DNA from 2 places in the Bacillus marinisedimentorum genome. Region 2 is predicted to be linked to the other one. Evidence: a T-box and tRNA genes for the amino acid it is inferred to sense, from the RefSeq annotation. Region 2 holds a T-box; the other holds one or more tRNA genes.
The links. The T-box of region 2 lies ahead of metG (methionine--tRNA ligase). A T-box ahead of a tRNA ligase gene usually reads a tRNA of that ligase, here a tRNA-Met.

Region 1 (16,176 bases), on a different contig from region 2:
CGGATGCCCCCGCTTATGCATACGCCGCTACCCGGTGCTCTCCGCATTTCATGTTGTCCAGCTCCAGGCGCCAGCGGCTATCGTCATAAGCGGTGGCCTCCTCCGGGAGGGAAAAGCGCCTCCCTGCGGATGCCCCCGCTTATGCGTACGCCGCTAAGCGGGCGCCTTGCGCATTTCTTTTTAAGTTGCCTGTTTAGTGTCTTTTCTTAATGGGTAAAGATATAGATAGAGTTTCGTGAGTTTTCTATATCATAAGGGAAGGTGATTGAACATGGCAGTAACGTTACATGCTAAAAAACGCGACAACCTGAATCACTCAACAACAAGAAAGCTGCGTGATGAAGGGAATTTCCCTGCAGTTGTATACGGATATAAAACGGAAAACCAGACGATTTACATTAACTATGCGGATTTTATTAAAACAATAAGGGAAGCGGGCAGAAACGGCATTTTGGACCTTCAAGTCGAGGGCCAAAACAGCAGGCTTTCCGTTATGCTCCAGGATTATCAGACAGAACCGATCAAAGATGAGATCCTTCATGCCGACTTTATTGCGGTTAACTTGAAAGAAGAGGTTGAAGTGGAAGTTCCGGTTCACTTGACCGGGGAAGCCGCAGGTGTAAAAGAAGGCGGCGTGGTCCAGCATACCCTTCATAATCTTAACGTGCGTGCTCTCCCTTCAGACCTGCCGGAATACATTGAACTTGATGTATCCGCACTTGAAATCGGAGATGCATTACAGGTTCAGGACCTGAAAAAAGACGGAAAGTATGAAATCCTTGATGAACAGGAATCCACGATCATCACCGTGCTTCCTCCGCAGAAGCCTGAAGAGGAAGAAGCGGATGAAGAAGCTGAAGCGGAAGAAGAATCCGGTGGACAGCCGGCTGAATCCAAAGAAGATGCTCAGCAGGAAGAAGTTACAGAAGAAGATGAGTAAACAGCAAAGGCGTAACCTTTCGGGTTACGTCTTTTTACCCTTTATGAAACGAGTGAAGGATGCCTTTTCCAGGGGGAAAACGAAGACAACAGGATCGGAAGAAAGAGAGGAAACAAGTGTGAAGTTAATCATTGGGCTGGGGAACCCGGGGAGCAAATACGAAAAAACAAGGCACAATGTCGGATTCCGCGTGATTGATGAATTGTCGGACCGGCTCAATATTCCGCTGGACAAACAAAAATTCAACGGAATATTCGGTTCAGGCATGATAGGATCTGAAAAGGTGTTTTTGTTGAAACCTTTAACCTATATGAATCTTTCTGGCGAGTCTGTCAGACCGCTTATGGATTATTATAATATCGAGGTGGAAGAAATCGCCGTCATTTATGATGACCTGGATCTGCCGGCTGGAAAAATCCGGCTTCGTGCGAAAGGGAGCGGCGGCGGCCATAATGGCATGAAATCGATTATCCAGCATCTTGGCACGCAGGAATTCAATCGGATCCGAATCGGCATAGACCGCCCTAAAAACGGCATGCCAATCGTAAATTATGTTCTTGGCACATTTACAGAAGAAGAAGCACCGCTTGTTGATGAAGCGGTCAGACGCAGTGCTGAGGCTTGTGAAAGCTGGCTCTCGCAGCCATTTACAGAGGTCATGAATACATTCAATAAATGAATACATGGAGCCCGCTTCGGCAATACTAATGCCATGTTTTTAAAAAGGCGTTGTTATATTACTGTTGATTCCCCTGTCACTCGGGGGCGTTTGAGAAAGAAATCTCACATCAACAATAAAATGTAACGCAGCCTTGAAAATGGCATAACATTGTCAGGAGGGTCTATTCCATGGCTATCAAATATTTTTGCCGCCACTGCGGGACTGCAATCGGGTCCATTGAGCGCCGCGAAGTCAGCAGTGAGCAGCTGGGCTTTGATCATTTATCAAACGACGAAAGGGCAGAGATGATCCGTTATTTGTCCAACGGTGATGTCCATGTAAATACAATTTGTGAAGATTGCCAGGAAACACTTGAACGAAATCCTGATTATCACCAGTGGCACACTTTTATTCAGTAGTTTCCATGCAGCCTGCGGATAAGTGGATGAGGATGAACGCTTTGGCTCCTATAGGCCAGAGCATTTTTCTGTTTCTTAGTTTAATGAAATAATGGATGCCGGACCATGCATAAACTTAAAATAGTAAACCCGATGCTGAAGAAGCTTGCCGGAGGCGAACCGGGTTTCAGGGGTAAAGTGGAGGAGGAATCATCTTTGAGAGGATTGCAGCACTATTTTTTAAACAGCAACGATGCCCAGTCCATCGTGGATGGATTTGATGAAGGTCTCAGGGAACAGCTTGCTGCAGGTCTTACCGGAGCAGCGCGCCCATTATTGCTGGCATCGCTGTATAAGTCAACAAACCGCCCGCAGCTCGTCGTAACGCACAATCTTTTTCAAGCGCAAAAAATATATGACGACCTGGCCGAACTGGTTGGGGAAGATGAAGTCTATCTTTATCCGGTGAATGAATTGATCGCTTCAGAAATAGCGGTGGCAAGCCCCGAGCTGAAAGGACAGCGGATTGAGGCTCTCAATTACTGGGCAGAGCATGAGAAGGGGATTATCATCGCACCGGTTGCCGGACTCAGGCGGATGCTCCCGCCCAAATCGGTCTGGAAGTACAGCCAGCTTGATTTTACTGTAGGTGAAGAGATCGATGTGGAGGAGTACCTGGCCAAGCTTGTCAACATGGGCTATGAACGAACAGGCATGGTATCCGCTCCGGGCGAATTCAGTATGAGAGGCGGCATTATTGATGTTTATCCTTTGACAGAAGCCATGCCGCTGCGCATTGAACTTTTCGACACGGAAATAGATTCAATCCGTTACTTCGACGTGGAAGATCAACGGTCACAGGATAAAACGGAAACAGTCAGAATCGGCCCGGCAACGGAAGTGCTGCTTTACAATGATGAGTTTGAACGGGGCGCTTCCCGGCTGGAAGAAGAACTTTCGAAAAGCTTGAAAAAAGTGAAAGACGCATCTGTCAAAGAGCAGATGTCCGAAAAGGTCTCTTCTGAAATCGATCAATTGAAAAACGGGCAGACATTTGAACAGATTTTCAAGTACATGGGACTTTTCTATAAAAAGACTGAAAGTTTACTAGACTATTTACCAGAAAATGGATTGGTGATGATGGATGAAATCTCACGGATCCATGAAACCTCGTCCACGCTGGATAAAGAGGAAGCGGATTGGCATACATCGCTGCTGCAAATCGGCAAAATCGTGTCTGATATCCCATTGTCACACCATCTCGGCGATTTACTGCAGAAAACGGCCAGGCCGCGGTTGTATTTATCATTGTTTTTAAAACATGTACCGCATACGAATCCGCAAAATATCATTAATTTCATGTGCCGGTCGATGCAGAACTTCCACGGTCAGATGCATGTACTGAAAGGCGAGCTGGACCGGTGGAAGCACAGCGGTTATCGTGTTGTTTTTCTTGCCGCGGATGAAAAGCGCGTCGAAAAGCTGCAGTCTGTCCTGGATGATTATGATATTGAGGCGGGTGTCCTGGACAGGGATGCTGAAGTTCCGGGTGCCGGCCAATTCATTATGGAGGCTGATCTGTCATCGGGATTTGAACTCCCTGGCATAAAACTTGCTGTCATCACCGAGGAAGAATTGTTCAAGAAGAAATCCAAAAAGCCGAAGCGGCGGCAAAAGCTGTCCAATGCCGAGCGCATCAAAAGTTATTCAGAGCTTAAGGTCGGCGATTACGTCGTACATGTCAACCATGGCATCGGTAAATATCTTGGCATAGAAACGCTTGAAATCAACGGCATCCATAAGGATTATCTTCATGTGAAATACTCCGGCAATGATAAGCTCTATGTGCCGGTCGAACAAATCGACCAGGTCCAGAAGTATGTCGGTTCGGAAGGGAAAGAGCCGAAAGTATACAAACTCGGCGGAACGGAATGGAAAAAGGTGAAAAGCCGCGTCCAATCATCTGTGCAGGATATTGCCGATGATCTCATTAAACTGTATGCGGAACGGGAATCGACGCCAGGTTATCCGTACAGTGAAGATACGGAAGAACAGCGCCAGTTCGAATCCGCTTTTCCTTACCAGGAAACGGAGGACCAGCTCAGGACGATCCAGGAAATCAAAGAAGACATGGAAAAGGCCAGGCCGATGGACCGGCTCCTTTGCGGTGATGTCGGTTATGGAAAAACAGAGGTTGCCATCCGGGCCGCATTCAAGGCGATTATGGAGGGGAAACAGGTTGCTTTCCTGGTGCCGACTACAATCCTGGCACAGCAGCATTTTGAGACAATCAGTGAACGGTTCCAGGATCATGCAATCAATATCGGCATGCTCAGCCGGTTCCGCACAAGGAAACAGCAGAATGAAACGATCAAAGGCCTCAAGGCAGGCACTGTCGATATCGTCATAGGGACACACCGCTTGCTGTCAAAAGACCTGAAATTCAGGGATCTGGGCCTGCTCATCATTGATGAAGAGCAGCGCTTCGGTGTGACCCATAAGGAAAAAATCAAGCAAATGCGCGCAAATGTAGATGTGCTGACCCTTACAGCCACGCCGATTCCAAGGACGCTTCACATGTCGATGCTCGGAGTGCGCGACCTTTCCGTCATTGAAACCCCGCCGGAAAATCGTTTTCCGGTCCAGACGTATGTGGTCGAATATAACGGCGCCCTTGTAAGAGAAGCAATCGAACGGGAATTGGGCCGCGGCGGGCAGGTATATTTTCTATATAACCGGGTGGAGGACATCGAGAGAAAGGCGGAAGAAATTTCGATGCTTGTGCCGGATGCCCGTGTAACCTTCGCACACGGGAAAATGAATGAAACCGAGCTCGAAGCGGTAATGATCGACTTTCTGGAAGGCCATTATGATGTTCTTGTCAGCACAACAATCATCGAAACCGGCGTTGATATCCCGAACGTCAATACGCTCATTGTCAATAATGCCGATAAGATGGGATTATCTCAGCTTTACCAGCTGCGCGGCCGTGTCGGCAGGTCAAACCGGGTCGCTTACGCTTATTTCACCTACCAGCGTGATAAGGTACTCAATGAAGTGGCGGAAAAGCGCCTGCAATCGATAAAAGAATTCACTGAGCTTGGTTCCGGTTTCAAAATCGCAATGCGCGACCTATCCATCCGCGGAGCCGGGAACATACTTGGAGCCGAACAACACGGATTCATCGATTCGGTCGGATTTGACCTGTATTCCCAGATGCTTCAAGAAGCGATCGAGGAGCGGAAAACCGGACCATCAGATAAACCGGCTGAAAAACCGATTGACGTTGATATGAACCTGGAGCTGGACGCTTACATCCCTGAAGAATACATTAAGGATGAACAGCAAAAAATTGATATGTATAAACGTTTCCGTAATGCGGACACCGTCGAGGATGTCGAGGACCTGCAGGAGGAAATGGTCGACCGGTTCGGTGACTATCCAGAGGAAGTCGGCTATCTCTTTTACATTACGAAGTTCCGTCTCTTGATGAGAAAAGAACGGGTGGAACTCCTGGCCAGAAAAAAACACGAAATTGAGCTGAGAATATCTGAAGAAGCGAGTGACAATATCGACGGGGCCAAACTGTTTGAAATGGCCAATGACATGGGCAATCATGTCAGGCTTGGAACGGAAGGCAAGAAGCTGAAGGTGATCATCAGCACCCGGAAAATGGAGCTTAAAGATCAGCTGTCGCAAATCGAGCATGTTTTAAGACAGCTGGACGAGGTGAAAAGGGAAAAAGTCGGTTCGTGAACAGCTGAATCCTGATATGGTGCTTTCTTCTTGCTGTCTTAGTTAAAATTTGCCTCTCTATGAATAGAACATAAAACGTGTAAGATACTATAGGCAAGAAAAATGGTGATTTCTTCATTTGAAGGACAAGTTCAGCCCAATCACCAAAAATTACACAATGAGATGAAAGTGAGGCAGCTAAGAATATGAAAGCAACAGGAATAGTTCGTCGAATTGATGATTTAGGCAGGGTTGTCATTCCGAAAGAAATTCGCAGAACGCTTCGGATTCGTGAAGGTGACCCGCTCGAGATTTACGTGGACCGTGACGGGGAGGTCATCTTGAAAAAATATTCTCCAATCAGTGAGTTGAGCGACTTCGCCAGAGAGTATGCAGATGCACTCTATGACAGCCTCGGCCATACCGTGCTCATTTCCGACCGCGATACCTTCATATCAGTATCGGGAGGATCAAAAAAGGAATTCCTGAACCGTGCAATCGGGCCGACAGTTGAAAAAGCGATGGAAAGCCGTGCTCCCCAGTTCGAAACATCTGAAAAGGAAATTGAATTAATAGACGGCATTGAAGAATCAATTGCTTCCTTTGTTCTTCAGCCCATCATTGCCAACGGAGATCCGATCGGCGCTGTTGTCATTTTTACAAGAGGGGACAAACCGCTCGGTGAAGTTGAACAAAAATCAGCCCAAACAGGTGCAGCATTTTTAGCACGCCAAATGGAACAATAGGGATGCGGCAGAGCGCAGTTCGCACTCCGAGCCTGCAATAGAACCTCGCAAGGCACCTGCTGCAGCCAACAGAATGATTGGAAACGAAAAAGGAGACGTGATGTCTCCTTTTTTCCGTTTTCAAAAAGGCACTCATTTTTCCGCCGGATTGCCTGGGAATTCCCAGGCACCGAAAACATCGATAAAGGCAGCGGAAATACACGGAAACAAGAGGAAGCGGGCGGGTCCATCCGAAGAAAAGAGGGCATTATGGTATAATACTTCCTGCAAGTACTGGCTGAGGAGGAAAAAATAGTTGAATCCTGATCAAAAACTCCGGCAGCGTACCGGCATTTGGCGGGGAGCCGCCATATTAACGGCAGCAGGGCTGCTGGCGAAAATCTTAAGTGCTGCCTATCGAATTCCTTACCAGAATATTACCGGTGATATCGGTTTTTATATTTACCAGCAGGTTTATCCGCTATATGGTATAGCGCTTGCGTTTGCCCTTTACGGGTTCCCGGCTGTGCTTTCCAAATTGGTGGCGGAAGAAAATGAAAAAACAGGCGGGGAAGGGCTCCCGGGCCTTATAATCCGTGCCTTTGCTTTCCTATTCGGCTTCGGAATGCTGCTTTTTGTAGCCTTGTATGCAGGGGCAGGTCCGCTTGCCCGCTGGATGGGCGACCCGCAGTTGGAGCTTCCGGTCAGAACCGTCGCATTTGCATTTTTCTTCATGCCGTTTCTGGCGGTCTACCGCGGCTATTACCAGGGACATGGCAACATGGTTCCGACAGCCGTTTCACAAGTAACCGAACAGGCGGTCAGAGTGTCTACGATTTTACTGTTTGCTTACCTGCTGATCAGTAGCGGATACGGAGTCTACATAGCGGGTGCCGGGGCTGTATTCGGGTCTGTGACCGGCGGGTTTGCGGCACTGCTTTTTTTAATCCTGTTCAGGCTTAAAAAAGGGAAGCAGCCGCTGTTAATAATGAGCAGTGCCAGGCTGCGGAAGAAACCGGCGGAAAAGAAGGCATATCTTCTGAAAGGCCTGCTATTAAACGGCCTGCTGCTGAGCATGAGTCACTTGCTGCTTGTCCTCCTCCAGTTTGCCGACTCCATGACACTTGTAAAAGGCCTGCTTTATGCAGGAGTGGACGGTCTTACGGCAAAGGAAATGAAAGGGGTATATGACAGGGGGTTCCCGCTGATCCAGCTCGCGACCGTATTTGCGACCTCATTGTCGCTGGCGCTTGTTCCGTTTGTATCATCGGCAAGCGCGAAGGGCAAGATGGGGGAGGTGAAGGAAAAGACGGAACTGGCACTGAGGGTCGGGCTTATGATAGGTGCAGGTGCAGCAGCGGGATTATGGCTTATCCTGGAACCTGTCAACATCATGCTTTTTGAAAACAATGCCGGCGAGATGACATTGAAAATGTTGAGCCTGGCAATCATCTTCAGCACTGCCGCCATAACGCTTTCTTCCGTCCTGCAGGGACTTGGCCATTTTTATATTCCTGCAGCTAGTGCCGCCGCCGGTTTCCTTATTAAGTGGGCGGGAAACATGATTTTCGTCCCGCGTTTCGGAACAGAGGGGGCAGCTGCAGCCACGGTCATCGCTTTTTTACTGATTGCTTTCATAAATGCTGTTTTTATCATTATCTTTTTAAAAAGCAGGCTGGTTGCCCCTGCTTCCCTTCTGAAAATTTCAGGTGCTGTTGCCGGGATGGCAGCTGTGCTGGCAATACTGAATGGAATGTTCGGGTATCTTGATATAATAACAGCAGCGGGAAGGGCAGGAGCGGCAGTGCAGGCCCTTTTTGAAACAGCTGCCGGGGGTCTCGTGTTTCTATTGATCATCATGCGCATCGGGCTTTTTTCTGAGGAAGAGCTTGAACTTCTGCCGGGAGGCGGCAGGCTGGCTGCTATCCATCAAAATATGCAAAGGTGGGGGAAATAATGGCACGCACGATAACAGTTGCCGGTCTTGGAGCCGGCGACGCTGACCAAATGACCGTAGGGGTCTACAGACTGCTGACAGGTTCAGAGCACTTATTTTTACGGACGAAGGAGCATCCTGCTGTTCAGGTGCTTGAGCAGGAAAACGTTTCGTTTGTTTCCTTTGATGAAATCTATGAACAAAATAGCGGGTTTGAGGACGTGTACCGGGAAATAACGGACCGTCTTTTTGCTGTGGCAGAAAAAAAGGATGTCGTCTATGCTGTACCCGGCCATCCGCTTGTTGCCGAAAAAACTGTCCAAATGCTGCTGGAGGAAGCCGGGGAAAGAGAGATCCGGGTCCGCATTTCGGGCGGACAAAGCTTTCTTGATCCAATGTTCGCCGCACTCGGGGTCGATCCGGTTGAGGGATTCCAGCTTCTGGATGCCACTGATTTTAGGACGCACTTCATCCAGATGGAACAGCACGTGATCATTACGCAGGTATATGATGCTTTTACCGCTTCCGAAGTGAAATTAGGCCTGATGGAAAAGTATCCGGATGACTACGAAATCGTGCTGGTTACCGCTGCTGGAAGCAGCAGCGAACGGATCAAACGTCTTCCGCTGTTCGAACTCGACCGGGAAGCGGTGGTCGATAACCTGACAAGCGTTTACGTTCCGCCAGTGCGGGAAGAAACTCTCCTTTACGGCGAGTTTTCCAAGCTCCGTGAAGTGATTGCCGCTTTGAGGGGTCCTGATGGCTGCCCATGGGATAAAAAACAAACCCATGAATCGCTGAAAAAGTATCTCGTCGAAGAAACATATGAGGTTCTTGAAGCGATTGACGAAGAGGATGATGACCTTCTTGCCGATGAATTGGGAGATGTACTACTGCAGGTGATGCTGCATGCCCAGATTGGAGAAGATGAAGGCTGGTTCTCGATCCGTGATGTCATTTTGGCACTCAACTCAAAAATGATCCGCCGCCATCCGCACGTTTTCGGGGAAGCCACCGCTGAAAATGCCGAGGAAGTCGTAGAGAATTGGGAAGCAATTAAAAAGGAAGAAAAAGGGGAGAGTCCCCGCGAATCCCTGCTTGACGGCATTCCAAAGGGCCTGCCGGGATTGTACCGGGCTTATGAACTGCAGAAAAAAGCGGCAAAAGTCGGATTTGACTGGGACACATCAGCTCCTGTCTGGGAAAAGGTCAGCGAGGAAACCGAGGAATTCCGTGCGGAAATCCAGGCTGGGAACAGCCGGGAAGCGAAAAAAGAGTTCGGCGACCTATTGTTTGCCCTGGTGAATCTTGCCAGGTATTATAAAATTGATCCGGAAGATGCATTGCGCATGACGAATGAGAAGTTTAGGCGGCGGTTCCGTTTCATTGAAGAATCGGCAGCTGAAGAGGGTAAAGACCTTGCAGACATGTCCCTGGATGAAATGGATGAATACTGGAATAAAGCAAAATCACAAGGGTATTAAGAAAATTTTCATAAAAGAAAGAAGTGGTGAAACATGCGGCTTGATAAGTTTTTGAAAGTATCCCGCCTCATAAAAAGACGGACGCTTGCCAAAGAGGTGGCTGACCAGGGCCGGATTACAATAAACGGCCAGAAGGGAAAGGCAAGTGCCGATGTGAAAGTCGGCGATGAACTGGCAATCAAGTTCGGGCAAAAGACGGTGACCGTGAAAGTCGAAAGCCTGCGTGAAACGACAAAGAAAGATGAAGCGTCACAGCTGTATACCGTCCTGAAAGAAGAACGGAATGAACAGGAAAGGCCTGAATCATAGGTAAGGATTCAGTTTTAAACTACAAACTATTATCACGGTGTTTAAATCCGCTAATCAAATAACAATCAAATCACACGGAAAAACGGCCAGAGTCTTTGAACTGCTGGCCGTTTTTTTAGGCTCCATTCCATAAAAGCATCCATTAGGGTGATAATCTCAATTCCTATATCCAAAAGAGGTGGGAAAAAAGCAAGATGTATTTTGGTTTACGGAAAGTTCTGCAGTATTTCCCGCTTCTCCTCATTTTCATTACAATTACATTTCACCCATTACAATAGGTTTAAATAAGGCGCGTCTGGCACTAACGGACCTTTTCGCTTTCCGAATTGTTTACTATTATTTTCAATATAACCCATTTCGTTATAAATAAGCGGCCTGTACGTGCCGATAATAAAATTGAAGACTTGCCGGCGGATAGCTTGTTCTATTCTCCACCCCCTTTTCATAAAAATAACATTGAGAAGAGGGGGATGATTATGGACCGTTACTATGACACTAATACGGTGTACAATCCGAAAACACAGGATCATGATGTGGTCATGCGCGGACGAAAGACACTCGAAATAACCGGCGTCAAACAAGTCGAAAGCTTTGATAATGAAGAATTCCTGTTGGAAACTGTCATGGGCTTCCTGTCCATCCGCGGTGCGAACCTGCAAATGAAAAACCTTGATGTCGACAAAGGGATCGTCTCGATAAAAGGCCGGATTTATGATATGGCCTACCTGGATGAACAAAATGCGGAGAAAGCTAAAGGATTCTTTAGCAAGCTTTTTAAATGAGCCTTTCCATTCAATTTTCTACCATGTTTGCCATGGTTCTGACCGGGGTATGGATAGGTGCGGGTTTTGATACATTCAACCGTTTTTTGCAGCGGAGCAAACGCAAGCGCTGGTTTGTTTTTTGCAACGATATATTATTCTGGGTCGTCCAGGCCCTCATTGTATTTTTTGTGCTTTTTACAGTAAATGAAGGGGAGCTCAGATTTTACATCTTTGCTGCTCTTCTTTGTGGTTATGCTGCCTATCAGTCACTGATGAAACAGCTTTATACAAATGTGTTGGAACGGATGATTTCGCTGGGCAGGCGTATCATTTCGATTCTCATCACCCTGTTTACCGTTTTAGTGGCCAGGCCCGTGCAATGGCTCACACAGGCGGCTGTCGCCATTTCTCTATTTTTCCTTCATTTTGTCGGAGCTGTTTTGTTGTTTTTGCTGAAAGTGATCGTAACACCGCTGAATTGGTCGAAAGTCCTGTTATGGCGGCTTGTCCCTGTAAAAATAAAGAAATTTATCCATACTAAAGCAGGAAACGCTAATAAAATAAAGAATAGGTTAAAAATAATATTAGGCAAGTTTCGAAGATAGGAGGACATGAGATCCCATGGGCGGACCAAAACACAACGTATCAAAAATAGAATCAACCTATGTGAAACAACACGAATATGCAGAAAAACGCGCCCTCCGCAGGAAAAAAGGGTTGGTGAGAAGGCTTGTGTTGTTTGGCATTTTCGTCTCTATTATCTCTGTTGCCGTCATATCCACACTCATCTCTCAGGCTGAAGCCATGAATGAAAAGAAAAAAGAGAAGGAACAGCTTGAGGAGGAGCTTTCCACGCTTGAAGGGGAGCAGGAAAACCTTAAAGAAGAGATCAGGAAACTGAATGATGAAGATTACATTATAAAAATCGCCCGCCGGGATTATTTCCTGTCCAACGATGGAGAGGTTATTTTCAAGCTGCCTGACTAAATACCGCCTTATTGACACTTTATTTCCTGAATGAGTATAATAAGAGAAACTGATTACTTTTCAAAACTTAAGGAGGAGCATTTTTTTTATGTCAATCGAAGTAGGCAGCAAGTTACAGGGTAAGGTTACGGGCATTACTAATTTCGGTGCTTTTGTGGAGCTGCCGGGAGGGTCGACTGGCCTTGTGCACATCAGTGAAGTCGCAGACAACTATGTTAAAGACATCAATGATCACTTGAAGGTCGGCGAAACTGTGGAAGTGAAGGTCATCAACGTTGAAAAGGACGGCAAAATCGGCCTATCCATCAAACGCGCCAAAGCACCGGAGAAAAGGGAGTCATCAAGACGCCCGCAGCGTCCGCGTCAAAATTTCGAATCATTCGAGCAAAAGATGAACCGTTTCTTGAAAGACAGCGAAGACCGGCTTTCATCTTTGAAAAAGCATACAGAATCCAAGCGCGGGGGTAAAGGCTCGAAACGAGGCTAACTTGCTGCTGACGGCATATGCTATTTCTCTATAGAATATAGTAGCACCCTTTCGCGGGGTGCTTTTTCTTTTTTCCCCCGGAAGAGGATGCAGAAGTAGGGATCCTGGAAGCAGTCCATTCAATTGATTTTAACTATTGACAATAAAAGTGGATTTGGGTACTATATATCTTGTGCTTATTTACTAAGGAACATGGCGGTGTAGCTCAGCTGGCTAGAGCGTACGGTTCATACCCGTGAGGTCGGGGGTTCGATCCCCTCCGCCGCTACCATATAAGGCCCCTTGGTCAAGTGGTTAAGACACCGCCCTTTCACGGCGGTAACAGGGGTTCGAATCCCCTAGGGGTCATTACAGAATGCCTGGCAATTGCCAGGCATTCTTTTTTTGTCGTTACGGAAATTATAAAATGTAAGCGTTATCGATAAAAAGCCAGAAGGGAATCGTCCAGCTCCAGGCGCCAGCGGCTATCGTGATAAGCGGTGATCCCCTCTGGGAGGAAAGAGCATCTCCCTGCGGGTACCCCGCCTTGCACATTTGTTCCATTCAAAAATGAAGCGAATTGTTTTTGAGTGCTTTCCTTTTCATGCTTTTGAAAAGCAAATGGACTGCTATGGCTGCATTGCAGATGAAAAAAGGCAGATAAAACGGGATCCCTGCTGATAGTTCGATCTCAAAGAAAGCCGGCACAGTTTGGAATAGGGCATGCTGAACGGTATAAGCGACGGTAAATAGGGTTGGATAAAATGCGAAAGCGGCAATGATGACATTGGCGTTGATTCCTTCCGGAGCTTCCAGTTTTGCATCTCCTGTTGACAGCTTATCTTTGCCGTTTGCATGTATGGGTCCTTTGTTTTTTAAATAGATGAAAGGAATCAAAAGAACAGCAGCCCAGTAGAAATATGCAGGATATGAACTGAAATCAAATACGTGTAAGTCAGGCATGATCATCATGCTCAGCACATAAACAATCAGCAAATACGCCGTCACAAGCAAAACGGATCCGGCAAACTTCAATAATGTCTTCAACCCCACCCCTCCTATGCAAGCGCCTATTTCCATTTTATTACCTTAATAACCGCGTTGTCTTCTTTTTTATGACATTTCGTGAGAACCTCGTAACAAAATGTTTATGTACGTCAACCTGGACGTTATCTTTGTCGAGATTATTAAATCGATAATCAATTATTGACAATATTGTGAAAATTGTGTGAAAAACAAAGAACGGCAAAATGCCAGGTCTCACAAAGGTTTGTATACTTTGCGACCAAGGAATACGAACAGATATTTCCATTTGAATAGAACCATTGCAAATCAGAACCTTGTTTAAACGGTAAAGAGTTTGGCAGGTTCAATGGAAACCCGTCGAAGAGTTTTTGTTTATTAGCAGGAGGTTTGACAAAAAGTTGGAAATGCCTGTGATTAAATGGAAACCAACAGAAAAAAACGTTGGGGTGGTGCTAATAATGGAAAAAGCGGAAAGGCAGTTTTTTGAACCGCTCGGGGGTCTTGGTGTTGTAAAGAAGTCTCAAATGCTTACGGACAAAATAGCGAAAGGGACAGAACGGAAGCTAGTGGAGATCTTCATCCAAAAAGGGCTTTTGATTGTCATGATCGGTTTTTTGCTTGGACGAGCTGTAGTCTTATCCAATATTACACCGTTTGCGCTGCCTTTTTTTGCGGCAGTTTTCATGTCAAGGAGGGATAAAAGCCTTTATGTGATGCTCGCCCTTGCCATTGGGGCAGTGACAAGTTCGTATACGACAGCTGCATACATTACAGGTTCAATCCTATTGTTTCTTGCAGCGTTCGGGGGGCTGGTGAAATCGGCTGACACCCGGCTGAAGCTCCTGCCGTTCTTCGTGTTTTTCTCTGGAATGTCGGTACGGCTTCTTATCACGTATACGGTTGCCGGGGGCTTGACGGAACTGGACTTGATGATGGCAGGAGTCGAATCAGGACTCAGTTTGATCCTGACGATGATTTTTCTGCAAAGCATGCCGCTTTTATCCATAAAGAAACGGCGCCAGGCTTTAAAAAATGAAGAAATCATTTGCTTTATCATATTGCTTGCTTCTGTCATGTCCGGAACGATCGGCTGGCAGGTGATGGACATGTCCGTCGAACATGTTTTGTCCCGCTACTTCGTCCTGCTGTTCGCTTTTCTGGGCGGTGCAGCGATCGGTTCAACTGTCGGCGTTGTCACAGGTTTGATTATGAGCCTTGCCAACGTCACCAGTCTTTACCAAATCAGCCTTCTGGCCTTTTCGGGCCTGTTGGGCGGTTTACTCAAGGATGGGAAAAAAATCGGCGTTGGATTCGGACTGATGATCGGCACAGTGTTAATCGGGCTGTATAACCAGGACGGAACAGCGCTTTCTGCGGGGCTGATGGAATCAGCGGCTGCTTTTGCACTGTTTTTATTGACACCCAGAGGATTTATCCTGCAGCTTTCGCGTTTCATCCCCGGAACCCCTGAGTATGCCAATGAGCAGCAGCAGTATTTGCGCAAAGTACGTGATGTGACGGCTGGCCGGGTTGAGCAATTTTCGACCCTATTCAAAACATTGTCTGACAGTTTCACACAGCCGGGCGGGGATCAAAAAGAGGAAAGCCGGGAAAAGGAAATAGATTATTTCCTGAGCAATGTCACCGAAAAGACATGCCAGACGTGCTATAAAAAAGATACGTGCTGGACGAGGAACTTTACTCAAACATATGAGCTTATGAAAGAAACTATGCAAGAAAGTGAAAAAGGGGAGCTGGAATCCAACCGGCAGCTCATGAGAGAGTGGGACAATCACTGTGTGAAACCGATGCGTGTCATCGATAAAATAAATCAGGAACTCAACTATTACCAGGCCAACCAGAAACTCAAGAAACAGGTGCTGGAAAGCAGGAGGCTGGTGGCTGACCAGCTGATGGGCATTTCCAGGGTAATGGGAGACTTCGCCGAAGAGATCAAGAAAGAAAGACAAAACCATTACATCCAGGAAGAACAGATCTATGAATCACTTGAATCTCTCGGAATGGAAATCAACCAGATTGATATTTTCAATCTGGAGGAAGGGGATGTTGATATCGAAATCAGCATACCCCATTGCAACGGGACCGGGGTCGGAGAAAAAATTATCGCCCCGCTCCTTTCAGATATATTGGGAGAAACCATCATTGTGAAAAAGGAGGATTGTGCATCTTTTCCGGCCGGTCAATGCCAGCTTACACTTGGTTCAGCAAAAACATTTGTGGTCGAACCCGGGGTTGCCTGTGCCGCAATGGGGGGCGGATGGGTGTCAGGTGACAGCTATTCGACAATGGAAATCGGAGGGGGTAAATATGCAGTAGCGATCAGTGATGGGATGGGCAACGGGGAGCGGGCCCATATCGAGAGCCACGAAACGATTAAGCTCCTGCAAAAAATTCTCCAATCAGGGATCGAAGAGCGGGTAGCCATCAAGTCGATCAATTCGATTCTTGCTTTGCGAACGACAGATGAAATTTTTTCAACGCTTGATCTTGCTGTCGTCGATCTCCAGGATGCAACGGCGAAATTCCTGAAAATCGGCTCGACGCCCAGCTTCATTAAACGGGGAGGGAAAGTGATGAAAGTGGAAGCGAGCAATTTGCCGATCGGAATGATCCATGAATTCGAGGTCGATATGGTCAGTGAGCAGCTCAAGGCTGAGGATCTATTGATCATGATGAGTGATGGCATATTTGAGGGTCCGAGAAATATAGAGAACGTCGACTTCT
Region 2 (16,176 bases):
GACGATTGGCACGTATCTGATCAGTGTTTTCATGATGGCGTCACTCGCTGTGGCAGCACTCGAGTTTTTCAAGCGGAAGGTTCCCGCTTTCCTTGAATGGACCGGCATCATTTTCGCAGTCGGCACAGCCGTTTACACCGGTTTTTTGATTGGTGTTGTCGGCAATGTACCGCTCTGGAACACAGCCATTTTACCTGTTCTGTTTGCTGTATCTGCAACTTCTACAGGTATGGCCGTCACAATGCTTATCGCAGCTTTTTTCGACCGTCAGGCTGTCCATTCAGTACTGGCCGTCAAAAAGATCCACCTGGGTCTCCTGGTTACAGAAGTGGTGCTTCTCTTTACGATGTTTTATATCACCAGTTCAACAAGTGAAGTTGCCCGTGAATCTGTATCAGCGATTCTTTCAGGGGAATACAGCCTGTTATTCTGGATCGGTTTGATGGTGATCGGCTTACTATTTCCAATTACAATCGAAATTTTAGAGTTGGCCAATCATAACAAGATGACCCATTCGCCAGCAGGCCTTCAGGCCGCAGCCGCAGGAAAAGGCGGCATCATCGGAACAGTGGCAGCTGAAAGCGGTGTATTAATCGGAGGCTTCATCTTACGCTTCCTGGTTCTGGCAGCAGCTCTGCCTGCAACCTTCCTATAATATGTCTTCACTCCGGCAGTTATCATACTGCCGGAGTGGCTTCGGCGGGTTTTCCACTTTTCACATGCTGGCAAACGTGGAATTGTTCCTATTATCCATTCAATAAACTTCCGCTGCATGTAAAAATGAACATTAAAAAACAGCATAAACAACGTTTATACTGTCTGTTGGAATTATAGATATGTATGTAGCGTGTGCGTGGTCGGGAAGACAGGATTTGAACCTGCGACCCCTACGTCCCGAACGTAGTGCTCTACCAAGCTGAGCCACTTCCCGTAAAATAAAATGGTGCGGACGAAGGGACTTGAACCCCCACGGTATTTCTACCACTAGACCCTGAACCTAGCGCGTCTGCCGATTCCGCCACGTCCGCAAGAATGTAAATGATTGAACTGACAAGTATAATTGTACTCATTCTATCCGGAAATTGCAATAGGTATTTTTTTGAAGTCAAGGGTATGCGCGACCCCCTTATCCGTGTGCCGTCAGGACTCTTTGCAATATGAGGCAGAGCAATTTAAAAGGCCAAACCCTTTAAAAAAGGCCTGGCCCATTAACTCTGCTAAACTTACATTCCGCTATCCATATCGCCTTCCATATCACCGTTCATGTCACCGTTCATGTCACCGTGCATATCGCCCATTTCAAAGTCTGCGCTCGGTTTTGCTCCCATCGTTCCATGCATTTCGAGGTACATGTCCTTAATTTCCTCCCGTGTCATATCGGGATGCATCTGTTCAGCATGTTTGGACATTTGCCCATAATTGACAGTCCCTTCAGCTTTCTTGTCATCCATATCCTGTGCAAATGCTGAAGTCCCGCCGCCTGCAATCATTGCTGCTGCAAGTGTGCCTGCAAGAAATTTTTTCATGAATTCATACCCCTTTCTGATTGATGGTACATTTCTTTCATACCACAATCATCCATTTTTACACGTCTTTTACCTTTTCAACGCGTGTTCAGTCACAGGGGGAATTTGTTGATTTCCTATATCCCTCTCAAAAGCACTGGCTGGATTTTCCACCTGTCAGCGTCCCAGCTTTTCCGTTTCCTCATCAATCACCTTCAAATCAATTCGTTCAAATAGCGGCTTCACAGAATCAACCGTCTTGTTCTCAATCGTTTGCATTGACCATGTTACCCCTCGAAGACCAAGCTGCTTTCTGACCTCCGCTGCTGATAAAGGCAAAAATGGATCCAAAAGCACAGCGAGATTGGCGATAATGACAACGCTCGTGTACAGCGTATTGGTACAGCCGGCCGGATCTTCCCTCACCTGTATCCACGGCTTTTGTTCATCAAAATACTTATTGCCTTTCCTGATAAATGCGAAGATTTCCTCCAGTGCCTGCTTGAAATCCGCCCTTTCAATCTGCTCCCCGCTCCTCTTAAACAAACGTTTGATTAACCGTTCGATCTCCTCATCAAGGCGGCCGCCGGGTATTTCTCCTCCATATGATTTCTCTATGAATTTAAGGGTCCTGTTCACCAAATTTCCGTAGGCTCCAAGCAATTCACTGTTATGGCTGTAGATGAATTCGCGCCAGGAAAAATCGGCATCTCTCCGTTCGGGGCCATTTATGGTCAAAAAATAGCGGATTGAATCGGGGTGGTACCGCTTCAGCAAATCGGGAACCCAAACCGCCCAGTTTCTGCTTGTTGATAACTTCTGGTTTTCGATTGTGACGTATTCACTTGAAACAATATGGTCTGGCAGGTGCAAACCTCCCGCACCGGATAAAACAGCCGGCCAGATAATCGTATGGAACGGAATGTTATCTTTGCCATGTACATAATAAGCGATGCTTCCCTCTTCCCAAAAAGGCTTCCAATCCCGGCCCGATTGTTCAGACCAGCGCTTGCTTGCCGTTAAATAGCCGGAAACCGCCTCAATCCATACATAGATTTTTTTATCACTGAAGCCCTCAACAGGCACCGGCACACCATTTTCCAGATCACGGGTTGCCGCTCTGTCCCTGAGCCCCTCCACCAAATACCGATTCGTCATTTGAATGGCGTTCGCCCGCCAGCTGCCGCTTTTACGCGCCTGCTCCAGGTACTCCTCGAGCTCCTGCTGAAATGCCGAAAGCCGAAAATAAAAATGCTCGGTTGTCCGGCCGGCAGGCGCTGAACCGCAAAGCTTGCAGCTGCGATTTTCCAGCTCCTGCGGTTCCAGGAGTGAAGAACAGTAATCACACTGATCGCCACGCGCCGGGTTCCCGCAATGCGGACAGCCCCCCTCCACATATCTGTCCGGCAGAAACTGGCGGCACGTTTCACAATAGGTCTGCTCCACTTCTTTTTTGTATAGGAAGCCTTTTTCATTTAATGCATGAAATATGTTCTGCACTTCTTGATGGTGAAATACGCTGTCCGTCCTCGTATACAAATCGAACGTGAAACCAAGTGCATTGAAGCAGCTGACAAATTCCTCATGATATCTTCCGGCAATTTCGGTGATCGGAACTCCTTCCTCATTTGCCCTGACCGCAATCGGCGTCCCGTTGCAATCACTCCCTGAAACGTACAGCACCTCTTCTCCTTTAAGTCTGAAATACCTAGCCAGAATATCCCCCGGCAGCAAACTCGCAACATGGCCGATATGCAGGGATCCATTCGCATACGGCCATGCCCCTCCGATAAAAATGTTCATTTCAACTTCCTCCTTTTTGTAAAGGGCTCTGTTAAACGTTAGTGTTGATTTCCGTTGCAGGTACTCGCTTTCCGCGGGGCGGGCGGTGAGCCTCCTCGTCGCTCCGCTCCTGCGGGGTCTCACCTGTCCCACTAGTCCCGCAGGAGTCTCGCACCTTCCACTCCAATCAACTAGTGAAAAAATCAACATTGAGCTTTAACAAAGCCTTGTAAATAAAAAAATCCCCGCCCAAAGACATTTCTGTCTAAGGACGGGGATATACCCGCGGTACCACCTTATTTCACCGACCACTCGCGCCATCGGCCTCATCAAGTACGGAACCGGCTTGAGACGGTTCTTATACTGTGGCATCAGTAACGGGTGCCAAACCCGGCACAGCCTACTCTCAATCATTTCGGTGTGCAGCTCGGAGACCATATTCAGCCGGTTTCTTTTTTGCTTCTTTTCAGCTCCCGAAGCTCTCTGTAAAAAAATCCGCCAGCATACTCTTTCTCGTCATGGCTTTTCAGTTCGATTTTTTATAGTATGCCACTAACAGACAGCGTTGTAAAGTTCCTTTATTGGTTCCAATACGAAAACAGCGGGCCCCTGTCTCCATACAGAGGGTCCTGTTTTGGCAGCGGAACGTTTTGGATAATCTCAGCCACGTCCGGCTGCTCTTCCGGCTTTCCAGTCTGAAGGTCATACTCCATTCCATCAGGATAGGCCCCGCATACTTTAAAGTCATGGGTCGACTCAACGTGCTTATGGCCGACACCTGCAGGAATGATCAGCACGTCACCCTGCTCGACATTCAGCACCTCGCCATGTTCGCCGCCCATCTTCAATGTCGCCTTGCCGCTCACTACACCGAGCACTTCATGTGTTGTGCTGTGGTAGTGATGAATACTGGAGACACCGCCAAGCCAGGTGCCTTTCCAATTATTCTTCTCGAAAAGCCGGCCCATTTCTCCGGTATCTCCTACAGCATCACGGTATACAATCAAATCAAGATTTTTATTATTAGGAATGCTGCCATCGCCGTCAAAATGGAAGGATCGGACTTCAAGGTTGTTCATGTCCATCAGTCTCATCTCCTTTCACCTTTACTTTACCCGCGGTGAAAGGGTGGAAACCTCGCCGGGCTGCTCAAGCAGAGGCTCTGATGAGAAAGTGCTTGCGCAGCCAGGTTTCCAGCACGCTTCTCAACTCAGGATGAAGCGGCTTGCCGATGTCAGACTTGTACAGCTTTTTCGCCTGAAGGAGTGAATGATCCTGCTTTTGTTCCTTCAAGCCGTGGTTCATATCTTCAATGGCATGAATTTCAAGCGGTGCCGTTATATATCCAGACAGTTTATCGAGGTTCCGGTAATCAGCCTGGAAATCCCGTTTTCCGGTGATAGCAAGCACCGGGCATTCAATTTTTTCATAGGCATCATTTATAGGATAAGTGAAATGCTCACGGAACCATCTGGCACTCACTTTTGAGGTTCCGACCCTCATCACATCTTTTTCACCATCAAGAATCTTCTTGAAAAATTTCTCGTTCTTTTTCCTCGCTTTTTCAGTCACCTTCAATTTTGAAATCAAAAATCCCTTGAACCCTCCGATTTCGTCCAGCTCCTTCAAGCCGATTTCCTGCTGCATTTTGATCGCTTCATCAAGCCGCATGCCAGCCCCGCTCAACAGGATCAATCCGGACACCGGGTTCCGTGCGTTTAGTGCAGGAGCAAGAATGGCCCCTTCGCTATGGCCAAGCACAAGGACATTTTCTTCGTCCACAAGCGGATAACTGCGCAAAAATTCCAGGCATGCCTCGGCATCATCTACAAGATCCATCATGCTTGTTTCATATTGCTTGCCGCCGCTCCCGCCCACTCCCCGCTTATCATAGCGGAGGGTTGCAAACCCCTGGCCGCTCAGCCACTCCGCAACTTCCCGGTAAAGGTTCAGCTCCAAGCCCTTTGCATTCCCGTCCCGATTCAACGCACCTGTCCCTGGAATGATGAGAACAGCCGGGTACTTCTCCCTGTCTCCTTCCGGAATCGTCAGCGTCCCTCTCAGCTCAACAGCACCTTCAATGATCGCTTCCTGGTTTACGAATGCCAATATGACCACTCCCCGATTTTTGTTCATGCTGCAGGTTATGTATTGTTAATGAATGTATTCTTGATATAACGCTTCGCTCCTTTAAAATATTGGCAGTTAAATCAATAGAGGAAAATTTATTGCAAAACGATATATGAGTAACTTAAATAAAAGGGTTCTACATATTTATGGAGAAAGGTTATTCAGCAAGGATGGTGGAAGAAGAAAATCCGCTGTTCTGTACTTTGCCCGTTCCATTACGGTGCAGGACATTGAAAAAGCTTTTTCGAAATGACACCGGACGATCTGGCTTTGTGATCTGTGCTGCCATAGTATATAAATTCAGGCTTAATCTCAAAATATAAAAGAAGCAGGTGTTATCATGAAAAAGAAAACATTTTGGTTCCCTTTACTGGCAGCGTTATGTTCAATGGTGATTTTATATACAACAGGAAACCTATTTGACATCTCAATTTTAAGTTGGAATTGTTATAAGGAGAATCCTTCAGAAGGGATACTTTTTGAAGCAGGAGGTTCGGTCATTCCCATTATAATTGGCTTCATCATGGATTTATCACTGAACGAATAATAAAAAAATCACAGGAACGCAACTCTAATCCCGTATAATGGCTGTTCCAAAATCATCAAATTGCTTTTCTTTATCTATAAAAAAAGGAAGCATAGCATCCTCCGCTATGCTTCCTGTCTATCATAATCCATTTAATTCTCCAAGCCTCTCCGAAACGTTCCTCAACTTCTCAATATCCACCTGTTCCCCTAAAACATCCCTCAGGCTTCCATAATACTGCCCGGCTTCTTCCCTGATCATTCCGGTCATTTCTCTTACCGTTTCACTGAACAGCTCAGTATAATACCTGTTGAAGTGCGATTGTTTTTCATCAAGGTATTGCTTCACCGGTTCCTGCAGCCGGTTTTCAATACTTTCTTTCATTTCTTTAATGCCCTGCTGTTCAAAAAGCTGCTTGCCGTTTTTATAATTTCCAAGTGCCTGTTTTAGGCCTGGTGGGCCAATGTCCGCCTCTGATTCATCGAATTCCATTGATGAAAATTCGATTGGTTCAAATTGAGACAACTCAGGCGGTTCAGGAGTACGGCTTGCAAACAAGGCAGCATCCTGGTGGAGGGTTTTAAGCTTCCTGTTCATGTCCGCTTCCACCCGGAGTGTCGTCGCCCGCATTTCCTGGACAAGGTCGAAGCCTAAAAAGCCCAGCAATTCATCAAGTGCAGTTTGGAGCTGCTCTTTCAGACGGCTGCCGGTTCCGTTCAGCACTGCGGGATTGAAGTATTCTTTGAACTCATCCTGATAGCGCAGGAACGCACGCTGTTTAATGTAAAAGAACAATTCTTCGATTTCGTTTTGGAGCGAGCGCCGCTCAACTTCACCGTCCACTTTTTCAAGCTGGCGAACCAGTTCGGTTTCGGCTTTTTCCACTTGTTCGAGGCGTTTTTTCCGCTCGTCATCGCCCTGCTGCGCGGAAGCAATCAGTTTTTCAACCCGGATTTTCGTCCTGTCAAGATCAGCTCTTGCAGCTTCAAGTGACAGGCTGACAAGTTCTTCTTCGATGAATCGGAAAAATTCATTTTCGAACATGTGCATATCAAGCTGGCTTTCGTCTTCATAAGACCCCGCCTGTTTTGCCTGCAGCACGTTTTTACTCGACACACCATATGTGCGGGGATTGCAGATGCCATATGCGGCCAGTTGGCCTTCCACGTAATCTTTCACCATATTCAATTCCGCCGCATTCTTAGCAAGGTCGGCCGCATTGATGATGAAAAACATTTTATCCAGTTCGAACGTATCCTTCACCCGGCCGAGCTGGATCAGGAATTCGCGGTCGGCATGTGAGAAGGCGTGATTATAATAGGTGACAAAAAAGATCGCATCCGCATTTTTAATATAATTGAACGCAACGCCGGTGTGGCGGGCATTAATCGAGTCCGCACCCGGCGTATCGACGATGGTGATGCCTTCTTTTGTGAGCGGGCAATCGTAATACAGGTCGATCCATTCCACAAATACTGCCTTTGCCTCTTCGGCTACATACGCACGGTATTCTTCAAGTCCTGCCTCCACCGTCTCCCCGAGCTTCTCGCGGAACTGGATGTATCCGGCGGCCGCAGCGGTCAGGAAGTGGCGCTCGGTATGTGCGCTTCCTTCCTCTTTTTCTGCCTGTACTTGTTTTGCACGGCTGACTGCTTCCTCAAGAGAACCAGCTTCCTGCTTGCGCAGCACCTTGAACGAAGCGTTCATATCCTTTAACAGCTGCCCGGCTGTTTTCAATTTGACACGCACTGTCCCATGGCTGTATTCATTGTCAGACGGCATGATCCGATTGATCGCCGCTGTTGTCGGATTTGGAGATACCGGCAGCACCGCTTCGCCCATCAGCGCATTCGCAAATGATGATTTACCGGCACTGAACGCACCGAACAGCGCCACCGTAAACTGCTGCTCCTTCAGCCGCACTGCCCGTGATCTCAAATCGAAAGCGAGCTGCTTGAAACCGCCGAGCGGCTCAACAAGACTTGCCGCAGTTTCAAGGCGGGAGGAAAGGACTTCAGCTTCACCGCGCATCTGATGGAAGCTTTCCGTATTGGACTCGCCTTCACGTTTCGCAGCTTCGGCAGATGGTGACCCTTGCGGCACTGAATTCGTCATTGCTTCTTCTTTTAGCAATTCCGACCCTCTTTCATCATCTTCCCTGTTTACCACGGTCACCGTCTGTACCTGCTCAAGTTTTCGTGATGCAAGCTCCTCTGCCTCACGGAGGGTACCTGCAGAAACAGTATCGGAAAAACTGCCGGCAAGCTCCGCTTCTGTTTGATCCGATTTTTCAGAAGCAGCTTCAATCACATGAAGTGCTTGATCCCACTTTTTATACGTTTGAAGTTCTTCCTCAACGGCAGCCAATTCTGACTCTCTTTTGTTATTGATATCTTCTTTGGTTTGCTCGAAGATTTCATTGGCTTTCTGGCGGTACATCTGCTTGATGCGATTGCTCACATCATTCGTATAGTTGAGAACATACTGCCCGTTTGCCGTCGCCCCGGATTTGACTGTACCCGCAAGCAGATCTGGCCCGAACGAGATATCCGCATCATAAATCTGTTTGAACAGGGTGTCATCTTCAATGCCTTTTCCTTTTAAGAAATCGACCGCATACTGCTTGAAGTGGCCGTCAATATGGGTTGCGACCTGCCTGGAAAATTCATCATAAAACGTCTGCAGCCGCTCCTCACGTTCTTTTTCGGTCTTCGCGCGCTGGAAAAAGAACCCCGTTTTGAAGGAAGGGTCCCGTGATTCCAGATACGATCGGGCCATATCCCTTGTCTGAGCGGGCATGATATATGCATTGTCAAGGATGCCCTGGACCCCTTTCAGGAATTCCGATTGGACCTGGCCCATTCCCTGCTCAAGCTCTCCAAGCCGGCTGTGCAATCCTGAAATCCTTGCTGCCACTTCCTTCCGCTCTTGGGCTGAGAGATGCTGCAGTTTGCGTTCCGCCTCTTCCGTGTCAGAAGCAAGGTTCTCTTCAACACCTTCTAGTGCTTCCGCTATAAGCCCTTTGATAGAGTCAGCCACCCGCTCCAAATATTCCTCATCCGGCAGATTGATCAAGGACTGGATAAAGTCGTGAAGTTCCCGGTACTGGTTGTGCGGAACATCCATGTACAGGCTGGAAACATAAAAGATACCGTCAGGTTCAACATTCCAGCTCCTGAATGCCTCCGCTGCGCTTTTTTGGTACGCTTCAAACGGCAGTTCTTCATCCCTGTGCTTATCAATCTGGTTTACAACAACGTATACCGGCTTATGGCTTTCCTTCAGTTCCTCAACAAACCGGAAGTTCAGCTCAGACTGGACATGATTGTAATCGACCACATAAAAAATCGTGTCAGCCAGATGGAGTGCCGATTCAGTCGCAATCCGGTGGGCCTCATCAGTTGAGTCGATTCCCGGCGTATCCATCACCGCCAGTCCTTGCGGAAGATCTGTAAACGGATGAAAAATTTCGATGGATGAAACGGCATCGCCGTCACGGGAATAGTCCTGAATTTTGTTATAGTCATACGGCCCCTGGAACTCCACCGGCTCACGGTCAGTGTAATAGATGCGGGCCGCATGCTCGCCCGCTTTGATTTTCACCAGGTTTGCACTCGTCGGAATCGGGCTCGACGGAAGGATCGGTTCATCCATGATTGTATTGATAAGCGTGGACTTCCCTGCCGAAAAATGCCCCGTGAATGCGATGCCCAGTTCCCTGGCATTGATTTTCGCCAGCAAATCAAGCAGCTTACCGGCCTGTTCATCCGCTCCGACATGAATCAAACGTTTATATAAAACGGCACTGTGTGCAAACAGCCGCTGTCGGTCATGCATGATATCTTGATTGATCCAATCGCCTGTACTTAAAGGTGCGTTTGCGGTCATGACGTGATGCTCCTTGTAATCGGTTTTATTTTTCTCATTATACTACCATTTTCATAGGATAAAAAATGAAAACGCTGCTGTAGGAAGAATTCAGCACCAGAGAGCAGAGAATAATTTCGCCTGTAAAGTCCCTTCCAGATAGACATACGGTAAAAATGCAGCCTGCTCCCGGATTCCTTCTCTTGAGACACTTGGAAAACGACAGGACTCTCACCTGGTCAAAAGGTAATTTTTTGAAAATTAAATTAAATTAATTTTAAATTGTAATTTCACTGTCTTCTTTTTGTAATGTCTGTGTAATGATTTTCCTGTATTATGGGATTTGTTCAAATAAATGGTTTAAAGAATTACATCTGGGGGAATACAACATGTTTAAAAAAACCATCATCACCACTTCTATGGCAGCATCTTTATTTTTTGCACCAACAATCGGCGAAGCAGCTCTGGGAGATCAAACATTATATCAGGGTATGAAAAACAACGATGTTATCGAACTGCAAAATCAATTAGACGAAAAAGGATTTTTTGACCACCATACATCAACCGGTTATTTTGGAAGCATCACAAAATCAGGTGTTATAGCCTTTCAAAAACACGCAGGAATCACAGTTGACGGTATTGCAGGACCTCAAACAGTCGCAGCACTTATGGCGGCAACCGGCGAAACATTAAGATACGGCTCAAGGGGACAGGCTGTTGAAAGCCTTCAGCAAACCCTCAGCCGCAAAGGCTATTACAATTCTTCTGTAGATGGTATCTTCGGTTCCATCACAAAGTCGGCCGTTATCAGCTTTCAGAGAAGTCACGGACTTGTGACGGACGGAATTGTCGGTCCTAACACTTATGCAGCTCTTTCCGGTATGCAAACCGTTGTAAAAGGCGCTTCAACAACAACTGAAAACTTCATCATGCCAACACAGGGAGTCCTCACTTCAGATGTCGGCAGCAGATGGAACAGCTATCATGCCGGAATCGACATTTCCCAGCATGGAACCGTTAAAGTGATAGCAGCAGCAAGCGGTGTTGTCGAGCGTTCTTATTACTCTTCTTCATATGGAAATGTCATCTTCATTTCACATACAATCAACGGGCAAAAATATACAACCGTTTATGCCCATCTTCGGGACAGGCTTGTTTCTGAAGGACAGCGTGTTACACAGGGCCAATCGATCGGACATCAGGGCAACACAGGGAACTCCAACGGACAGCACCTTCATTTTGAACTTCACAAAGGTGATTGGAATCAAAATAAAACAAATGCTGTTAATCCGCTGGATTATCTGAACTAATTCCAAAATTGAACAGAAGATATATAAAAAAGCTCAGAGTCCTCTGAGCTTTTTTCATATCTACGGAACGATCGTCACTTCAAAGCCTTTTCAAGATCCACCCATATGACTGCCCCCATTGGATGTTTATATGGTACAGGAGTTTCGAACATGAACGGGTTGTCCAGCACCCAGGCGAATGTTCTTTTGTACGGGAGCTGAAGGCAGTCTTTCCTGTCAATGCAATGAAACACAGTGCCCTGCTTGTAATCTGTTAAGCTCAGTTCCTCGCATCTGACAATATCCACTGTCCCGAACACGAGCCCCGATCCGCTTTTAATCAAGCCGATCTTGCCTCTTTGATGAGTGTTTGACCCCCGAATCTCCCACGTCTTTTTCCCTTCTAGAATCAAATCGATCCAGGGGGCCTTCACCATTAAGCCTTTCATGTCTATATGCTCCTTTTTATAATGTAAAGCTCCGATGAGGAAAGCTGAATGAACAGCCAGGAAGATTGGCAGAAAGCCGTTTCCAAGGCTGGACCTGCCAATGCAGATAAATAAAAAAGTGATAATCAGGTAAATTCCTGTATAAACAAGCAGCTTCATACCTCTCCCCCTACCGAAACGTCAGTTTTTTGACAGACGGCGCATTGCTCAATAAAAGCCGACAGCATTTAAGATGATCACACCAATGACGGTAGTCAGGGAACCCGCGAGCAAAGCAATCCATACCGGTTTCTTTGCTTTCGTTCCAAACCATATGCTGAATGCAGCTATTAATGTGAACAGCAGGCCAAATACTAATGCAGCAAACGGACTTGTCGGCGCTATCCAGTCATACCAATGAATTTCCGGCATATCTTCACCCCTTTTTTAACTATATTATCACTTTTTTCCAAATGAAGGGCTGGTTTTCTGCGACTTTTTGACCATGCCGGCTTTTTACGGTCTATCTTTGTTTTCACCAACGTGAATTTTTAGTGTAAGATTAGTTTCGGTAATGTAACGACTTAAACGAAAAAGCAGGTGAAGATTTGGCACAAAATGTAAAAAGAGGAGTCCATCCTCTATTGGAAATTCTCATTGTATCCACACGCCTCGGATTGTCTTCTTTCGGCGGGCCGATTGCCCACCTTGGCTACTTTCATGAGGAATATATAAGAAGAAGGAAATGGATGGATGAAAAAGCATATGCAGATCTGGTGGCGCTTTGCCAGTTCCTTCCCGGCCCGGCGAGCAGCCAGGTCGGCATCGGCATTGGCATCATGCGGGCAGGAGCACTCGGGGGACTCGTGTCGTTTATCGGCTTCACGCTTCCTTCTGTCATCGCTCTTATCCTGTTTGCGTTGCTTCTGCAGACGGTGGATGTCGGCGATGCCGGCTGGATCCATGGCTTGAAAATTGTTGCTGTCGCCGTAGTGGCTCATGCGATCATTGGTATGGGGACGAAGCTTGCGCCTGATTTGAAACGGAAAGCCATCGCGCTGCTTGCATTGATTGCCACGGCGCTATGGCAAACGGCTTTCGCCCAGATTGCAATTATCCTGGCCGCGGCGGCCATTGGCTTTATCTTATTCAGGCAGCATGCGGAACAGGATGACGCAGAAATAAAGATTCCGATCACCCGAAAATTTGCCGTGATTTCGTTAACGCTCTTTTTTGGGTTACTGTTATTGCTTCCTGTTGTAAGGCAGGCAACCACCCTTGAGTGGGTCGCAATGTTCGATAGTTTCTATCGGTCCGGTTCGCTCGTCTTCGGCGGCGGACACGTCGTACTTCCGCTTCTTGAGCGTGAGTTTGTGCCGACCGGCTGGCTGAGTGAAGAAGCATTTCTGGCCGGTTATGGTGCAGCGCAGGCTGTTCCGGGCCCATTGTTCACATTCGCTGCCTATCTTGGTGCGGTCATGGGCGGCTGGCAGGGCGGCTTGATTGCGACAGCGGCCATCTTTCTGCCGGCGTTTCTGCTCATTTTCGGCACGCTGCCTTTTTGGGATTCGTTAAGGCGTAATCCAAAACTGAAAGGCGCCATCATGGGAATCAATGCAGCTGTCGTCGGCATCCTGATCGCCGCCTTTTACACCCCGATTTGGACAAGCTCGATCTTTTCGCCGCTTGATTTCGCCTTTGCGGCCGTACTGTTCAGCATGCTGGTATACTGGAAGCTGCCGCCGTGGGTGGTTGTCGTGACAGGGGCAGCCGGCGGTGCAGTGATGGCGTTGTTTGTGTAAAGTAAAACCTGCGCCGAAACACTTCCTTGCTGACAATTTATATTTTCTTTTACCATAAAGAAAAGGAACAGCCGGATTCGGCTGTTCCTCATATTTTTCCTGCTGGCTCACTTGCTGATGAGCTTCACAATCTCTTTTTCCTTCAGGACTTTTCCGCTCGATACAAGCTGTTCATCCACAACGAGCGCCGGTGTACTCATAACACCGTAAGACATGATTTGCTGCATGTCTTCCACTTTCACCACTTCAGCTTCCACACCTGACTGGTCGAGTGCTTCTTTCACATTCTGTTCAAGCTGCTTGCACTTTTTGCATCCCGATCCCAATACTTTAATGACCATTGCCGCATTCTCCTTTTCATTTCAACTTTTTATAAAATAAGATTAAATCCATAACCAATCAGAATAATGCCTGCTGTCACAACACCCGCAAAAACAGCAATCAATTTTGGCTTGATCACTTTCCGGAGCAGAATCATTTCCGGAAAAGACAGGGCGGTAATTGCCAGCATGAAGGCAAGGGCAGTTCCAGCTGCAACTCCTTTGCCCATTAAAGCGTCGATGATCGGAAGCGATCCTACCGCATTCGAATAGAGAGGCACACCGAGGAGAGTTGCCACCGGTACGGCGAGCAGATTGCCTTCGCCGGCATATTTGACGAGTAATTCCTCCGGTGCATATCCATGGATGAAAGCCCCGATCCCAATTCCAATCACTAAATATATCCAGATTTTCTGGACCGTCTCGATGACGTTATTTTTCGCAAAAGCCGCCCGGTCGCGCCACGTTTGCTCCTCTATGACCGTTTCACCCATCTGCATATTGTAGACGTAACCTTCAACCTGGTCTTCCATCTTCAGCCGGCCAATGATCCAACCGGCAATGATGGCAAGAATGACACCAACTGTTACATACAAAACGGCGATTTTCCACCCGAAAATGGAAAACAGCATGACAAGTGAAATCTCATTTACAATTGGAGAAGAAATCAGGAACGTGAACGTAATGCCAAGCGGGATGCCCGCTTCGACAAATCCGATGAAAAGCGGCACGGTCGAACAAGAGCAAAACGGTGACACAACTCCAAGCAGTGCCGCCATGATACTGGCCGCCCCTTTACGCTTCCCCTGCAGCCAGATTTTCACCTTTTCGGGTGGAAAATAGCTCCGGATATAAGAAATTGCGAATATCATGACAATCAAAAGCACTAAAATTTTCGTTGTGTCGTAGATGAAAAAATGGACAGCGCCGCCTAACCGCGACGCTGTATCAAGCCCCATGACATCAGCTGTAAGCCAATCTGCCAATTGTTTGAACATATCAAATTCCTTCTTTCAGAAAAAAACGGAATTCAGGCGATCTTACTCGCCAGTCTCCTTAAATCGCTTAATCCGTTCTTCAATTTCATCACGGACGCGATGGAATACCGCCATCTTCTCTTCTTCGGTTCCTTCTGCTTTGGCAGGGTCGTCGAAGCCCCAGTGCCAGCGGGTTTTATTCGGCGGCGTGGCCGGGCAAACTTCATCGGCGTGGCCGCAAAGTGTAATGACATAATCGGCTTTTTGAAGCAATTCCTGGTCAATGATATCAGAGTTATGACCGGAAATATCCACTCCGGCTTCCTTCATTACCTTGACAGCGTTGGGGTTCAAGCCGTGCGCTTCAATCCCCGCGCTGTACACTTCATATTCATCGCTTAAATGCTTTTTGCCGAATCCTTCTGCCATTTGGCTTCTGCAGGAATTTCCTGTGCACAAAAAGTAAATGATTTTTTTAGACATTGTCATTCTCCTTTTCAATCGTTTTTTAGATAGCTCCGATGACTGCGGTTTTTGATCATTCCTAACCAGCATTGAGCCTTATGATAAGACCGTCAGCCACAAATACAATCCTGTCAGCGTAATGAACAGGGTCGGGATTGTGAGGATGATTCCGACTTTGAAATAATATCCCCAGGTGATTTTTACCCCTTTGGAGTTCAGGACATGCAGCCACAGGAGGGTTGCCAGTGAGCCGATCGGCGTAATTTTCGGGCCAAGGTCCGACCCGATGACATTCGCATAAATGAGCGCTTCCCGCATCACGCCGGTTGTGTCTGTTTCCGCAATCGCCAGCGCGTCGATCATGACAGTCGGCATGTTATTCATAATTGAGGATAAAATTGCCGCAATGAAGCCCATTGCAATCGTTGCCGTGTACAGGCCCTGCCCGGCAGCTGCCTCGATAACACCCGCAAGCATATCCGTCAGTCCGGCATTGCGCAGTCCATAAACGACAACATACATGCCGATCGAGAAAAACACAATCGCCCACGGCGCTCCTTTGATGACCTGCTCAGTGTTCACGGCATGACTTCTCCGTGCCATTCCAATGAAGAAAATCGCAACCGCACCGGCGATGACCGATACCGGGATGCCGGCAAACTCACTCGCAAAGTAACCAACCAGCAGCACAGCAAGCACAAACCATGACAGCCGGAACATCCGGTGGTCTTTTATGGCTTCTTCCGGCACCTTCAACTGGTTGAGGTCGTAATGCTTCGGGATATGTTTGCCGAAATAAAGGTAAAGGACAAGGATACTTGCCGCGAGCGAGAAGAAGTTCGGGATAATCATCCGTGATGCATATTCCGCAAACCCGATGCCAAAATAATCGGCAGAAACGATATTGACCAGGTTGCTTACGACGAGCGGCAGCGATGTTGTATCTGCAATGAATCCGCTCGCCATGATGAACGGCAGAATCATTTTATCCTTGAAATCAAGGGCCCTGACCATAGCAAGGACAATCGGCGTCAAAATGAGGGCTGCACCGTCATTCGCAAAAAAGGCAGCGACAATCGCACCGA

Region 1: it has a tRNA-Met gene. The T-box ahead of metG (methionine--tRNA ligase) is inferred to sense a tRNA for this amino acid. The anticodon was not compared.

The regions. Positions count from the first base shown of each region.
Region 1 is NZ_LWBL02000061.1:26,879-43,054, forward strand. Features, by position in the region: gene A4U59_RS17630 (50S ribosomal protein L25/general stress protein Ctc) at 272-940, shown strand; gene pth (aminoacyl-tRNA hydrolase) at 1,059-1,619, shown strand; gene fin (anti-sigma-F factor Fin) at 1,790-2,020, shown strand; gene mfd (transcription-repair coupling factor) at 2,216-5,755, shown strand; gene spoVT (stage V sporulation protein T) at 5,941-6,480, shown strand; gene A4U59_RS17660 (putative polysaccharide biosynthesis protein) at 6,776-8,416, shown strand; gene yabN (bifunctional methyltransferase/pyrophosphohydrolase YabN) at 8,416-9,879, shown strand; gene A4U59_RS17670 (RNA-binding S4 domain-containing protein) at 9,913-10,188, shown strand; gene yabP (sporulation protein YabP) at 10,665-10,970, shown strand; gene yabQ (spore cortex biosynthesis protein YabQ) at 10,967-11,557, shown strand; gene A4U59_RS17685 (septum formation initiator family protein) at 11,574-11,939, shown strand; gene A4U59_RS17690 (S1 domain-containing RNA-binding protein) at 12,028-12,426, shown strand; tRNA gene A4U59_RS17695 (tRNA-Met) at 12,621-12,697, shown strand; tRNA gene A4U59_RS17700 (tRNA-Glu) at 12,703-12,774, shown strand; gene A4U59_RS17705 (hypothetical protein) at 12,970-13,452, opposite strand; gene spoIIE (stage II sporulation protein E) at 13,890-16,176, shown strand, end outside.
Region 2 is NZ_LWBL02000068.1:7,487-23,662, forward strand. Features, by position in the region: gene nrfD (NrfD/PsrC family molybdoenzyme membrane anchor subunit) at 1-655, shown strand, start outside; tRNA gene A4U59_RS19125 (tRNA-Pro) at 855-931, opposite strand; tRNA gene A4U59_RS19130 (tRNA-Leu) at 942-1,028, opposite strand; gene A4U59_RS19135 (hypothetical protein) at 1,224-1,526, opposite strand; gene metG (methionine--tRNA ligase) at 1,683-3,497, opposite strand; T-box leader at 3,552-3,816, opposite strand; gene A4U59_RS19145 (cupin domain-containing protein) at 3,866-4,372, opposite strand; gene A4U59_RS19150 (alpha/beta hydrolase) at 4,437-5,396, opposite strand; gene A4U59_RS22440 (hypothetical protein) at 5,575-5,706, opposite strand; gene A4U59_RS19155 (hypothetical protein) at 5,758-5,964, shown strand; gene A4U59_RS19160 (dynamin family protein) at 6,085-9,831, opposite strand; partial or broken gene A4U59_RS22650 (peptidoglycan-binding domain-containing protein) at 10,302-10,466, shown strand; gene A4U59_RS22655 (peptidoglycan DD-metalloendopeptidase family protein) at 10,479-11,120, shown strand; gene A4U59_RS19170 (ASCH domain-containing protein) at 11,195-11,707, opposite strand; gene A4U59_RS19175 (hypothetical protein) at 11,756-11,959, opposite strand; gene chrA (chromate efflux transporter) at 12,136-13,329, shown strand; gene A4U59_RS19185 (thioredoxin family protein) at 13,437-13,670, opposite strand; gene A4U59_RS19190 (permease) at 13,700-14,647, opposite strand; gene arsC (arsenate reductase (thioredoxin)) at 14,690-15,109, opposite strand; gene A4U59_RS19200 (arsenic transporter) at 15,188-16,176, opposite strand, start outside.